DNA from 2 places in the Streptomyces sp. SLBN-8D4 genome. Region 1 is predicted to be linked to the other one. Evidence: riboswitches for the same ligand, from Rfam matches in the RefSeq annotation. Region 1 holds a riboswitch; the other holds the start of a gene.
The links. Region 1 has a riboswitch for cobalamin ahead of RKD20_RS15130 (ribonucleoside-diphosphate reductase subunit alpha). Riboswitches for the same ligand answer to the same signal wherever they lie in the genome.
Positions count from the first base shown of each region.

Region 2: linked by a shared signal. The riboswitch ahead of RKD20_RS34110 (cobalamin biosynthesis protein) and the one ahead of RKD20_RS15130 (ribonucleoside-diphosphate reductase subunit alpha) in region 1 are both predicted to bind cobalamin.

Region 1 is NZ_JBMGQC010000001.1:3,426,646-3,432,420, forward strand. Features, by position in the region: partial or broken gene RKD20_RS15105 (carbon starvation CstA family protein) at 1-362, shown strand, start outside; partial or broken gene RKD20_RS15110 (YbdD/YjiX family protein) at 544-742, shown strand; gene RKD20_RS15115 (DUF3311 domain-containing protein) at 879-1,130, shown strand; gene mctP (monocarboxylate uptake permease MctP) at 1,127-2,737, shown strand; gene RKD20_RS15125 (GNAT family N-acetyltransferase) at 2,811-3,308, shown strand; cobalamin riboswitch at 3,361-3,489, shown strand; gene RKD20_RS15130 (ribonucleoside-diphosphate reductase subunit alpha) at 3,616-5,775, shown strand, end outside.
Region 2 is NZ_JBMGQC010000001.1:7,509,373-7,515,147, forward strand. Features, by position in the region: partial or broken gene cobN (cobaltochelatase subunit CobN) at 1-648, opposite strand, end outside; gene RKD20_RS34105 (cobyric acid synthase) at 645-2,138, opposite strand; gene RKD20_RS34110 (cobalamin biosynthesis protein) at 2,135-3,076, opposite strand; cobalamin riboswitch at 3,178-3,317, opposite strand; gene RKD20_RS34115 (hypothetical protein) at 3,448-3,669, opposite strand; gene RKD20_RS34120 (anion permease) at 3,699-4,937, opposite strand; gene RKD20_RS34125 (lysozyme) at 5,091-5,775, opposite strand, start outside.

The DNA.
Region 1 (5,775 bases):
GCGAACGTCCGAACCATCCCATCCGGACCCTCGTCGCCCTGGTCGGCGCCGCCGGCTGGTCCGTGCTCGCGCTCGCCCGGGGCGAGGACGTCTCCGCCGCCTGGATGGTCGCGGCCGCCCTCGGGTCGTACGCGATCGGCCACCGCTGCTACGCGAAGTTCATCGCGTACAAGGTCCTGAAGGTCGACGCGACCAGGGCCACCCCGGCCGAACGCCTCGACAACGGCTTCGACTTCCACCCCACCGACCGCCGCGCCCTGCTCGGCCACCACTTCGCCGCGATCGCGGGCGCCGGTCCACTCGTCGGCCCGGTACTGGCCGCGCAGATGGGCTGTCTTCCCGGCACGGTCTGGATCATCGCCTCCTCAACGGCCGTCCTCGCGCCGCTGATCGTGGTGGTGATCGCCGACGCCCTGCGGGTCTGCGTCCGGCACGTCCACCGTCCCGCACTGTCCACGCTCAGCGAGGCGCCGTACGTCGAGTCGAGGATCCTGGCCACGGCCGGGCTGGTCCCGACCCGCGCGGAGAAGGAGGAGGCGCGCGATGAGGTCGCTGCGACGGGCGTTCAGGGCCGTGCGCTTGGTACGTCCGGGAACTGACCGACGAGTCAGCGTACGACCGCTGTGTCGCCCATGTGCGCAAGGACCACCCGCGGGCGCCGGTGCCGACGCGGAAGGCGTTCGAGCGCATGAGGACGGACCGTCAGGAAGGAGATCCCCGCCAGGGATTCCGCTGCTGCTGATGCTGCTGCCGGTACTGATGCCGGTGCTTCACAGAATCGACATACCGATATGCGGACGAGGTCTTCCGCTCACCTGACACCGTGACCTACATTGCCTGCGCGTTACAGGTGATCAGCGAGGGGACGGAGCCGCGGAATGTCGGACACACCTGAAGTGAGACCACCGGCGGTGACACCGATGCGGGTGGTCATCGCCCTCTGCCTGCTCGCCCCGTTCGTGGCGATGCTGTGGGTCGGCTCGTACGCCAAGGCCGACCCCACGTTCATCGGCATCCCGTTCTTCTACTGGTACCAGATGCTGTGGGTGCTGATCTCCACCGCGCTGACGATGACCGCCTACCAGCTCTGGCAGCGTGACCAGCGCGCCCGTCGGGGAGGTACCAAGTGAACGACGGCGTCAACGGCGTGGCTCTCACCGTCTTCATCCTCTTCTTCCTGGCCGTCACGGTCCTGGGCTTCCTGGCCGCCCGCTGGCGCAAGGCCGAGAACGAGCACAGCCTCGACGAATGGGGCCTGGGGGGCCGGTCGTTCGGCACCTGGGTCACCTGGTTCCTGCTGGGCGGCGACCTCTACACGGCGTACACCTTCGTCGCGGTGCCCGCGGCGATCTACGCGGCGGGCGCGGCCGGCTTCTTCGCGGTGCCGTACACCATCCTGGTCTACCCGCTCATCTTCACGTTCCTGCCCCGCCTGTGGTCGGTCTCCCACAAGCACGGGTACGTGACGACCTCGGACTTCGTGCGCGGCCGCTTCGGCTCCAAGGGCCTGTCGCTGGCGGTGGCGGTCACCGGCATCCTCGCGACCATGCCGTACATCGCGCTCCAACTGGTCGGTATCCAGGCGGTTCTCGACGTCATGGGTGTCGGCGGCGGCGAGAACACCAACTGGTTCGTCAAGGACCTGCCGCTGCTGATCGCGTTCGGTGTCCTCGCGGCCTACACCTACTCCTCGGGCCTGCGCGCCCCCGCGCTGATCGCGTTCGTGAAGGACACGCTGATCTACATCGTCATCGCGGTGGCGATCATCTACATCCCGATCAAGCTGGGCGGCTTCGACGATGTCTTCGGCGCGGCGAGCGAGAAGTACACGGCGGCCAAGGCGGGCGGACTGGTTCCGCTGGAGGCGGGCCAATGGACCTACGCCACGCTGGCGTTGGGCTCCGCGCTCGCCCTCTTCATGTACCCGCACTCGATCACCGCGACGCTCTCCTCGCGCAGCCGTGAGGTGATCCGCCGCAACACCACGATCCTGCCGCTGTACTCCCTGATGCTGGGCCTGCTCGCGCTGCTCGGCTTCATGGCGATCGCGGCCGGGGTCAAGGTCACCAACCCTCAGTTGGCGATCCCGCAGCTCTTCGAGGACATGTTCCCCGACTGGTTCGCGGGCGTGGCCTTCGCGGCGATCGGCATCGGCGCGCTGGTCCCTGCGGCCATCATGTCGATCGCGGCCGCGAACCTCTTCACCCGCAACATCTACAAGGACTTCATCAAGCCGGACGCGACGCCGGCGCAGGAGACCAAGGTCTCCAAGCTGGTCTCGCTCCTGGTGAAGGTCGGTGCCCTGGTCTTCGTCCTCACCATGGACAAGACGGTGGCCATCAACTTCCAGCTCCTGGGCGGCATCTGGATCCTGCAGACCTTCCCGGCCCTGGTCGGCGGCCTGTTCACCCGCTGGTTCCACCGCTGGGCCCTGCTCGCAGGCTGGGCGGTCGGCATGATCTACGGCACGGCCGCCGCGTACGGAGTCGCCTCTCCGACCCAGAAGCACTTCGGTGGCTCGGCGAAGGAGATCCCGGGCATCGGCGAGATCGGCTACATCGGCCTGACGGCGTTCGTGCTCAACGTCGTCGTCACGGTGGTCCTGACCTTCGTACTGAAGGCGCTGAAGGCCCCCGACGGCGTGGACGAGACCAGCCCGGAGGACTACACGGCGGACGCGGGCGACCCGGGGGTCGAAGTGGAACTCCCGCCGGCCACCGCGAGTACGACCCACTAGTCACGGTGTGCACGGGCCGTCGGAGTTCTCGTCCGGCGGCCCGTTGTCGTACCCGTCGTGCACACTCACCCGCATGGACTTCCTGATTCGCCCCGCGGTGCCCGCCGACCACGAACGCCTCGGCGAGATCACCGCCCAGGCCTACCTCCAGGACGGGCTTCTCCTGTTCGGTGACAGCGACTGGTATTTCGAAGAACTCAAGGACGTGGCCAAGAGGGCGTCCGCCGCTGACGTCCTGGTGGCCACGGAGAACGACGACATCCTCGGCGGAGTCACCTTCGTCCCCTCCGGCGGCCCCCTGGCCGACCTCGCCCGCCCCGGAGAGGCGGAGATCCGCATGCTCGCGGTGGCTCACGCGGCCCGCGGCAGAGGCGTGGGACAAGCCCTCGTCCAGGCCTGTGTCGACCGCGCGACCGCCACGGCCACAGGCGTCGTCCTGTGCACCCAGCCCACGATGCACAGCGCCCACCGCATCTACGAACGCCTCGGATTCGTCCGCGTCCCCGAGCGCGACTGGAAGCCGATACCCGGCGACGACTTCACGCTTCTCACGTACAAGTTGACGCTCTGAAGTCGCCGCGACACAACATATGGGCCTGCTTCTCCCACCCGGCACAAGATGTATGCTCATGCTCGCTGTCGCCGCAGGGGAATCCGGTGCGAATCCGGAACTGTCCCGCAACGGTGTACTCATGCGTGCATAAGCGCACATGAGAGTCAGTCCGAGGACCTGTCGACAGCGTGCCCGTGCCATACCGGCCCGGGTGTCATGACGTCCGGGCCTCGTGGAATGGGCCGGTGGACGCGACGCCGTGCGCGCTCGTGTGCTGCCCCCTGCCCTCCGCAAGGCCTCCGTGCCCAGCGAGGGAGAGCCCCACGTGACCATCGCGCCAGCCGACCCGGCTTCAGCGACCACCCCGGTGGACGAGGACGGTCCCGGAACCGCGTTGCTGCGGACCCTGACCGCGCTGACCGCCGACCTCCCCGACGCCGACCCCGGGCGGGTCGCCGCCGCCGCGCTGCGCGGCCGGTCCGCGCGGGGGGCCTCCGCCGAGAGGATCGCGGAGTTGCGCGAGCTGGCCACCGAGGCGGCGGCCGGCCTCATCTCCGAGGACCCCGCCTACAGCAGGCTGGCCGCCCGGCTGCTGACCGTCTCCATCGCCGCCGAGGCCGCCTCACAGGGCGTCACCTCGTTCACCGGGTCGGTCGCCGTCGGCCACCGCGAGGGCCTCATCGCCGACCGGACCGCCGAGTTCGTGCGGGTCCACGCCGAGCGGCTCGACGCACTGGTCGACACCGAGGCCGACGACCGCTTCGGCTACTTCGGGCTGCGCACCCTGTACAGCCGCTACCTCCTGCGCCACCCGATCACCCGCAAGGTCATCGAGACGCCCCAGCACTTCATGCTCCGGGTGGCGTCCGGCCTCGCCGAGGACACTGTGGTCAATTCAAAAACGGGCGTCCACGCCCTGGACGAAGTCGCCGCGCTCTACCGGCTCATGAGCCGCCTCGACTACCTCCCCTCCTCCCCCACCCTCTTCAACTCCGGCACCCGGCACCCCCAGATGTCGTCCTGCTACCTCCTCGACTCCCCGAAGGACGAGCTCGACTCCATCTACGACCGCTACCACCAGGTCGCCAACCTCTCGAAGCATGCCGGCGGCATCGGCATCTCGTACTCCCGTATCCGCAGCCGCGGTTCGCTGATCCGCGGCACCAACGGGCACTCCAACGGCATCGTCCCGTTCCTGAAGACCCTCGACGCCTCGGTCGCCGCCGTGAACCAGGGTGGCCGGCGCAAGGGCGCGGCCGCGGTCTATCTGGAGACCTGGCACTCGGACATCGAGGAGTTCCTGGAGCTCAGGGACAACACCGGTGAGGACGCCCGCCGTACGCACAACCTGAACCTCGCGCACTGGATCCCGGACGAGTTCATGCGCCGGGTGAACGCGGACGCCGAGTGGTCCCTCTTCTCGCCCGCCGACGTGCCCGAGCTGGTCGACCTGTGGGGCGAGGAGTTCGACGCGGCCTACCGCAAGGCCGAGGCGGCGGGTCTCGCGCGCAGGACCATCCCGGCCCGTGACCTCTACGGGCGCATGATGCGCACCCTCGCGCAGACCGGCAACGGCTGGATGACCTTCAAGGACGCCGCCAACCGCACGGCCAACCAGACGGCGCTGCCCGGCCACACCGTGCACTCCTCCAACCTCTGCACGGAGATCCTGGAGGTCACGGACGACGGGGAGACGGCGGTCTGCAACCTGGGGTCCGTGAACCTCGGCGCGTTCGTCGACACGACGAGCGGCGACATCGACTGGGAGCGGCTGGACGCCACCGTCCGCACCGCCGTCACCTTCCTCGACCGGGTCGTCGACATCAACTTCTACCCGACCGAGCAGGCCGGGCGGTCCAACGCCAAGTGGCGTCCCGTCGGCCTCGGCGCGATGGGCCTCCAGGACGTCTTCTTCAAGCTGCGCCTGCCCTTCGACTCCCCCGAGGCCAAGGCGCTGTCCACGCGGATCGCCGAGCGCATCATGCTCGCCGCCTACGAGGCCTCCGCCGACCTCGCCGAGCGCAGCGGTCCGCTGCCGGCCTGGGAGAAGACGCGTACGGCACAGGGTGTGCTGCACCCGGACCACTACGCCACCGACCTCGCCTGGCCCGAGCGCTGGGCGGCCCTGCGCGAGCGCATGGCCGGCACGGGTCTGCGCAACAGCCTCCTGCTCGCCATCGCGCCCACCGCCACCATCGCCTCGATCGCCGGCGTGTACGAGTGCATCGAGCCGCAGGTCTCCAACCTCTTCAAGCGCGAGACGCTGTCCGGCGAGTTCCTCCAGGTCAACTCTTACCTGGTGGCCGAGTTGAAGAAGCTCGGCGTCTGGGACGCCCGCACCCGTGAGGCGCTGCGGGACGCGAACGGCTCGGTGCAGGGCTTCGCGTGGATCCCGGAGGACGTACGGGCGTTGTACCGCACGGCGTGGGAGATCCCGCAGCGCGGTCTGATCGACATGGCGGCGGCGCGGACCCCGTTCCTCGAC
Region 2 (5,775 bases), 4.1 Mb from region 1:
GAGGACGGTGGCGACGAGGGCGTCGGCCCCGGCGAGGATCTCGTAGAGCCCGGCGTCGGCTCCGCGCAGCGAACCGCAGTAGACGGGAAGGGCGTTGGCGCCCTTCGCCTCGATCGCCTCGCACAGGGTGTCCACGAAGCCGGTGTTGCCGCTGAGTTCATGGGCCCGGTAGAAGAGCACACCGACGGTCGGCCGGCCACTCTCCCGCGCGCAGGAGCCGTGGACGCCGTACTCCGGCATCTTCCGCGGCTCGACGAACCCCTCGCCGGTCAGCAGCACGGTGTCGGAGAGGAACCGGGCCAGTTCCTCCAGGTTCTCGGGGCCGCCCTCGACGAGGTACTTCAGCGCCTCCGCGACCACGCCCGCGGGCACGGACGACTCGGCCATCAACTCCGCGTCCGGCACGGTCTCGCCGCCGAGCAGCACGGTCGGGACACCGGAAGCCTTCAGCGCGGCGAGCCCGTCCTCCCAGGCCCGCTTGCCGCCGAGCAGCCGTACGACGGCGATGTCCGCGCCCTCGACCAGCGCGGGCAGCTCCTGCGCGACATCGACCCGGGTCGGGTTCCCGATCCGGTACGAGGCACCGGAAGCGGCCCGGGCCGCCAACAGGTCCGTGTCGGCGGTGGACAACAACAACACTGTGCTCATGCGGGCGCTCCCGGTGGAATGAAGGGCAGTCCTTGTGGCGCGCCGGACTCGATGAGCCGCCACAGCGCGTCCGTGTCCGCGTGCTGTTCGATCAGGTCGCCGAGCCGGTCGAGCTGCTCCTCGCGCAGCGCGGCGAACGAGGTGTCGGGGGCCGGTACGAACCGGCGGCCCGCGGCGGCCGCCACCTCCCGCAGGAAGGCCCGCCGGAAGCCGTCCGACTCCAGCGAACCGTGCCAGTGCGTGCCCCAGGTCTGGCCGACCCGGCAGCCGTCCAGGAAGGCGTCTCCGCCTTGGACTTCAGCGACCCCGTGATGGATCTCGTACCCCTCGACGTGCTCCCCGAGGGCTTCCCCCACCGGCCGGGTGAGGGTCTTCTCGCGGGCGAACCGCACCCGCACGGGAAGGACCCCGAGCCCCTCGACGTGCCCCTGCCGGCTCTCGACCTCGTCCTCGATGTGCTCGCCGAGGATCTGGAAGCCGCCGCAGACGCCGAGGACCGGCCGCCCTTCCGCGGCCCTTCGGACGAGGGCGTGGGCGAGCCCACGCTCGTGCAACCAGTCCAGCGCGCGGACGGTCCCCCGGGTCCCCGGAACGATGACGAGGTCGGCGTCGGCCAGTTCCTCCGGCCGGTCCACGAACCGCACGACGACACCGGGTTCGGCGGCGAGCGCGTCGACGTCGGTGAAGTTCGACATGAGCGGAATCGCGCACACGGCCACCCGCAGCACATCCTCGCCCACCGGGGCGGAGGCCTGGGAGTTCCGGACCCCCATCCCGTCCTCCTCGTCGATCCCGAGCCCGTGCCGGAAGGGCAGAACGCCGTAGGTGTGCCGCCCGGTGAGTCCGTGGAGCATGTCGAGCCCGGGTTCCAGCAGTGAGACGTCCCCCCGGAACTTGTTGACGAGAAACCCGGCGACGAGCGCCTGATCCTCGGGGCTGAGCAGCGCGACGGTCCCGAAGAACGAGGCGAAGACCCCACCGCGGTCGATGTCACCGACGACAAGCACCGGAATGCGGGCATTGCGGGCGATGCCCATGTTGACGATGTCGGTCCGCCGCAGGTTGATCTCGGCCGGGCTGCCGGCCCCCTCACAGATCACCGCGTCATACGTGCCCCGCAACTCGGCGAGACAGTCGAGCACGGTCCCGAGCAACTGCTGCTGCCGCCCCCCGTGATACCCACGAGCACTCAGCTCGCCCACAGGCTTCCCGAGCAGCACGACCTGGCTGCTCTGTTCGCCACCGGGCTTGAGCAGCACGGGATTCATCTGCGCGGTCGGCTCGACCCGGCAGGCCTGCGCCTGCATGGCCTGCGCCCGCCCGATCTCCGCGCCCTCCTTCGTCACGAACGAGTTGAGGGACATGTTCTGCGCCTTGAACGGCGCGACCTTCACCCCCTGCCGCACCAGCCACCGGCAGATCCCGGCGGTGACGACACTCTTGCCGGCGTCGGAGGTGGTGCCGGCGACCAGAAGACCCCCGCCACTCATGCCGTACGCCCCTTCACGAAGGCCCGCGCGGCGACACCGACGCCGAGCGCGAGCAGTCCGACGCGCCGCGACAGCCGTACCGCGCGCTCGATGTCGCGGGTGGCGACGGCGCGCCCCTCCTGATGCAGCACCGGCCGGTGCTCGACCCGCCCCGCGTACGACAGGGTCCCCCCGAGCCGGACCCCCAGCGCCCCCGCGAACGAGGCCTCCACGGGCCCGGCGTTGGGACTCGGATGCCGGTGCGCGTCCTCCCGCCAGGCCCGCACGGCACCCCGGGGACGGTCACCGGCCAGGGCGGCCAGTACGGCGGTCAGCCGCGCCCCCGGCCACCCGGCGAGGTCGTCGAGCCGGGCCGAAGCCCACCCGAAACGCCTGTACCGGGGCGACTTGTGCCCCACCATGGCGTCGAGCGTGTTCACGGCCCGGAACCCGAGCAGCCCCGGCACCCCGCCGACGGCACCCCACACGAGCGCCCCCACGACGGCGTCGGAGGTGTTCTCGGCGACGGACTCCACCACGGCCCGGGCGATCCCGTCAGCATCGAGAGCCTGCGGGTCGCGCCCACACAGATGAGGCAGCCGGTCCCGGGCCGCCTCGACGTCCCCGGCCTCCAGCGCCCGCCCGATGACCCGGGCCTCCCGCGCGAGTGAAGTCCCGCCCACGACGGCCCAGGTGGCGGCCGCGGTGAGCGCGACGGAAGCGGTACGGGACGGACGTACGACATGCTCCGCGACGGCCCCGAGCCCCAGGGAACCCCCCACGCACACGGCGGTGTGCAGCACGCCCCACCCGCGGTGGTCCCGCCACAGCACCCGCTCCACGGCACCGGCGGCCCGCCCGAACGCGGCGACCGGGTGCCCACGACGTGGGTCACCGAACAGAAGGTCACCGATCAGACCGGCGGCGGCGCCGTACGCGAAAACGCGATCGGCACGCATCGGGTCAGCCGATCGCGGGGTCGTTCAAGTGCCTGGTAGCGCTGGTGGATCGGCAGGCGAGCATCGCGTCATGTCCTCACTCAGGGTGTCCGCGCCCTGGTTCGACGAGTCCGGCGGCGAGAGTTCCTGGCTCCCGGGGGTGTCTACCCCGGTGACAGTGGCGGGACCGCGCCGGATTCGCACCGGCTTCCTCTCCTGCCGCCGTATATGGCTCCGGCAGTCCACCACGGGCCTTCGAGACCCGTCAACTTGCTGTTGACCTGCGGCGGGGGAGTGTGCAGAACCCCACACCGCCGGTCATGGAAGACGGCCGGGCGGGCACGGAACCTGCAGTTCCGTGCCCGCCCGGCCGTCGAGTGACGGGAGTGCCGTCAGGCCACGATCAGATAGATCCCGTACGCCACCGCAGCCGCGCACGCCGCGAAGCAGGCGTAGGCGCCGGTGACCGCGAGAGCGGCCGAGTCGCCCTGGGCCGTGGCCCGTTCCTGACGGGACAGGCCCATGATGCCGAGGGTGAACAGGGCCACGAGGCCCACGGTGACGACGAGGCTGACGCCGAAGACGGAGCCGAGTGCTTCCCAGTCGATCTTCATGGTGAGGCTGCTTCCTTAGTGCTGCGGGCTCAGACGGCGGCCGGCGGGGCGGCCGGTTCCGTCGTGACGGGCGGGGCCGGAATCGTGGCGGTGAGGTCCTCGGTCACTGTGCCCGTGGGCGGCGGGGTCACGGCTGCGATCGCCGTGGTCACCACGCCGGCCGGCTCGTCGGTCTCGTTGACGTTCGACGCGTCCACGACCTCGCGCCGCGAGATCTTCCAGATCGCCGCGCTGGAGGCGACGAGGAAGACCGCCACGACCGCCGTACCCCAGTCGCCGAGGTCCGTGACCGACTCGGCCAGGGCGCCCACCAGGGCCGCCGCCGGGAGCGTCAGGCCCCAGGCGACGAGCATGCGGGTGGCCGTCGACCAGCGGACGACCCCGCCCTTGCGGCCGAGGCCCGCGCCCATCACCGAACCGGAGACGGCGTGCGTGGTGGACAGGGAGAAGCCGAGGTGGGACGAGGCCAGGATGACCGTGGCCGCGCTGGTCTGGGCGGCGAAGCCCTGCTGCGGCTGAAGGTCGGTCAGGCCCTTGCCCATGGTGCGGATGATGCGCCAGCCGCCCAGGTAGGTGCCGAGCGCGATGGCGAGTCCCGCGGAGAGGATGACCCAGGTGGGCGGGTCGGAGTCGGGGGCGACGGCGCCGCCGGCGACCAGGGCGAGGGTGATGATGCCCATCGTCTTCTGCGCGTCGTTGGTGCCGTGGGCCAGCGAGACCAGTCCGGCCGAGGCGATCTGGCCGGTGCGGTAGCCCTTCGCGGCGGCCTTGCCGTCGGCCTTCTTGCCCAGCGAGTAGGAGAGCCGGGTGGCCAGCATGGCGGCGACGCCCGCGACGATCGGTGCCGCGATCGCCGGGATCAGGACCTTGGTGACGAGCGCGTCGCCGTGCACCGCGCCCATGCCCGCCGAGGCGATGGTGGCGCCGATCAGACCGCCCATGAGGGCGTGCGAGGAGCTGGAGGGCAGTCCCACCAGCCAGGTCAGCAGGTTCCAGAGGATCGCGCCGACCAGGGCGGCGAAGATGACCTCGGGACGGATGCCGGTCTCGTCGACGAGACCCTTGGAGATCGTGTTGGCGACCTCCACCGAGAGGAAGGCGCCCACAAGGTTCAGCACGGCGGACATGGCCACCGCGACCTTGGGCTTGAGTGCACCGGTCGAGATGGTGGTGGCCATCGCGTTGGCGGTGTCGTGAAAACCGTTCGTGAAATCGAACGCGAGTGCGGTGACAACCACAATCGCGAGGATCAGCGAGAAGTTTTCCATTTACCCAGGCAATCGTTCGAGGTCATTGGCATGTTGAACGTAGGTAACCTGGATGAACGGAAGGTGAACTGGGGCGGGCCGCACAGTGACCGGAATCTTCGCCCTTGGCTTCGCCGAACCCCGCCGCCCCCGTACGTCCCATGTGCCCCATGGCTACGACCCGGCCGCGAACCTCTTCAGCTGCCGCGCCGACCCGTTGAAGAGATTCTGGTCACCCGGCAGGCTGCCGCTGTTGTCGTACTGCCAGATCGTCCAGTACGACCATCCGCCGGGCAGCGGTCCCGCGTCCGCCGAGCGGTAGCGGGCCACCCACAGCGCGTGGTCCGAGGCGAAGGCGCCGCTGCCGCCCGTGCACGTGTTCCACCAGTGGGCGGTCGTGTAGATGACCGGCCGGCGCCCGGTGAGCCGCCTGACCTCGTCGCTGAACGACCTGATCCAGCCGACCAGCTCCGCCTTGCTCATCCGGTAGCACTTGTGCTTCTTGTCGTACGGGTTGTATTCGATGTCGAGCGCGGGCGGCAGCGTCCAGCCGTCCGCGGACCAGGCGCCGCCGTTGCGCACGAAGTACGCGGCCTGCGCCCGGCCCGACGACTTGTCCGGCAGTGCGAAGTGGTACGCCCCACGCAGAATGCCGGCCTCGCGCGCCCCCTCGTACTGCCGGTCGAAGTGCGGGTTGCGGTAGGCCGTCGACTCGGTCGCCTTGACGTAGACGAACCTGGCGCCCTCGGCCCTGGCCTTCCCCCAGTCGACGTCCTTCTGATGCGAGGACACGTCGTGCCCCCTGGGCAGACTCGCCGACGAGGCGGGCGTCCCGGCCAGGGCCATGCCTCCCACGGTG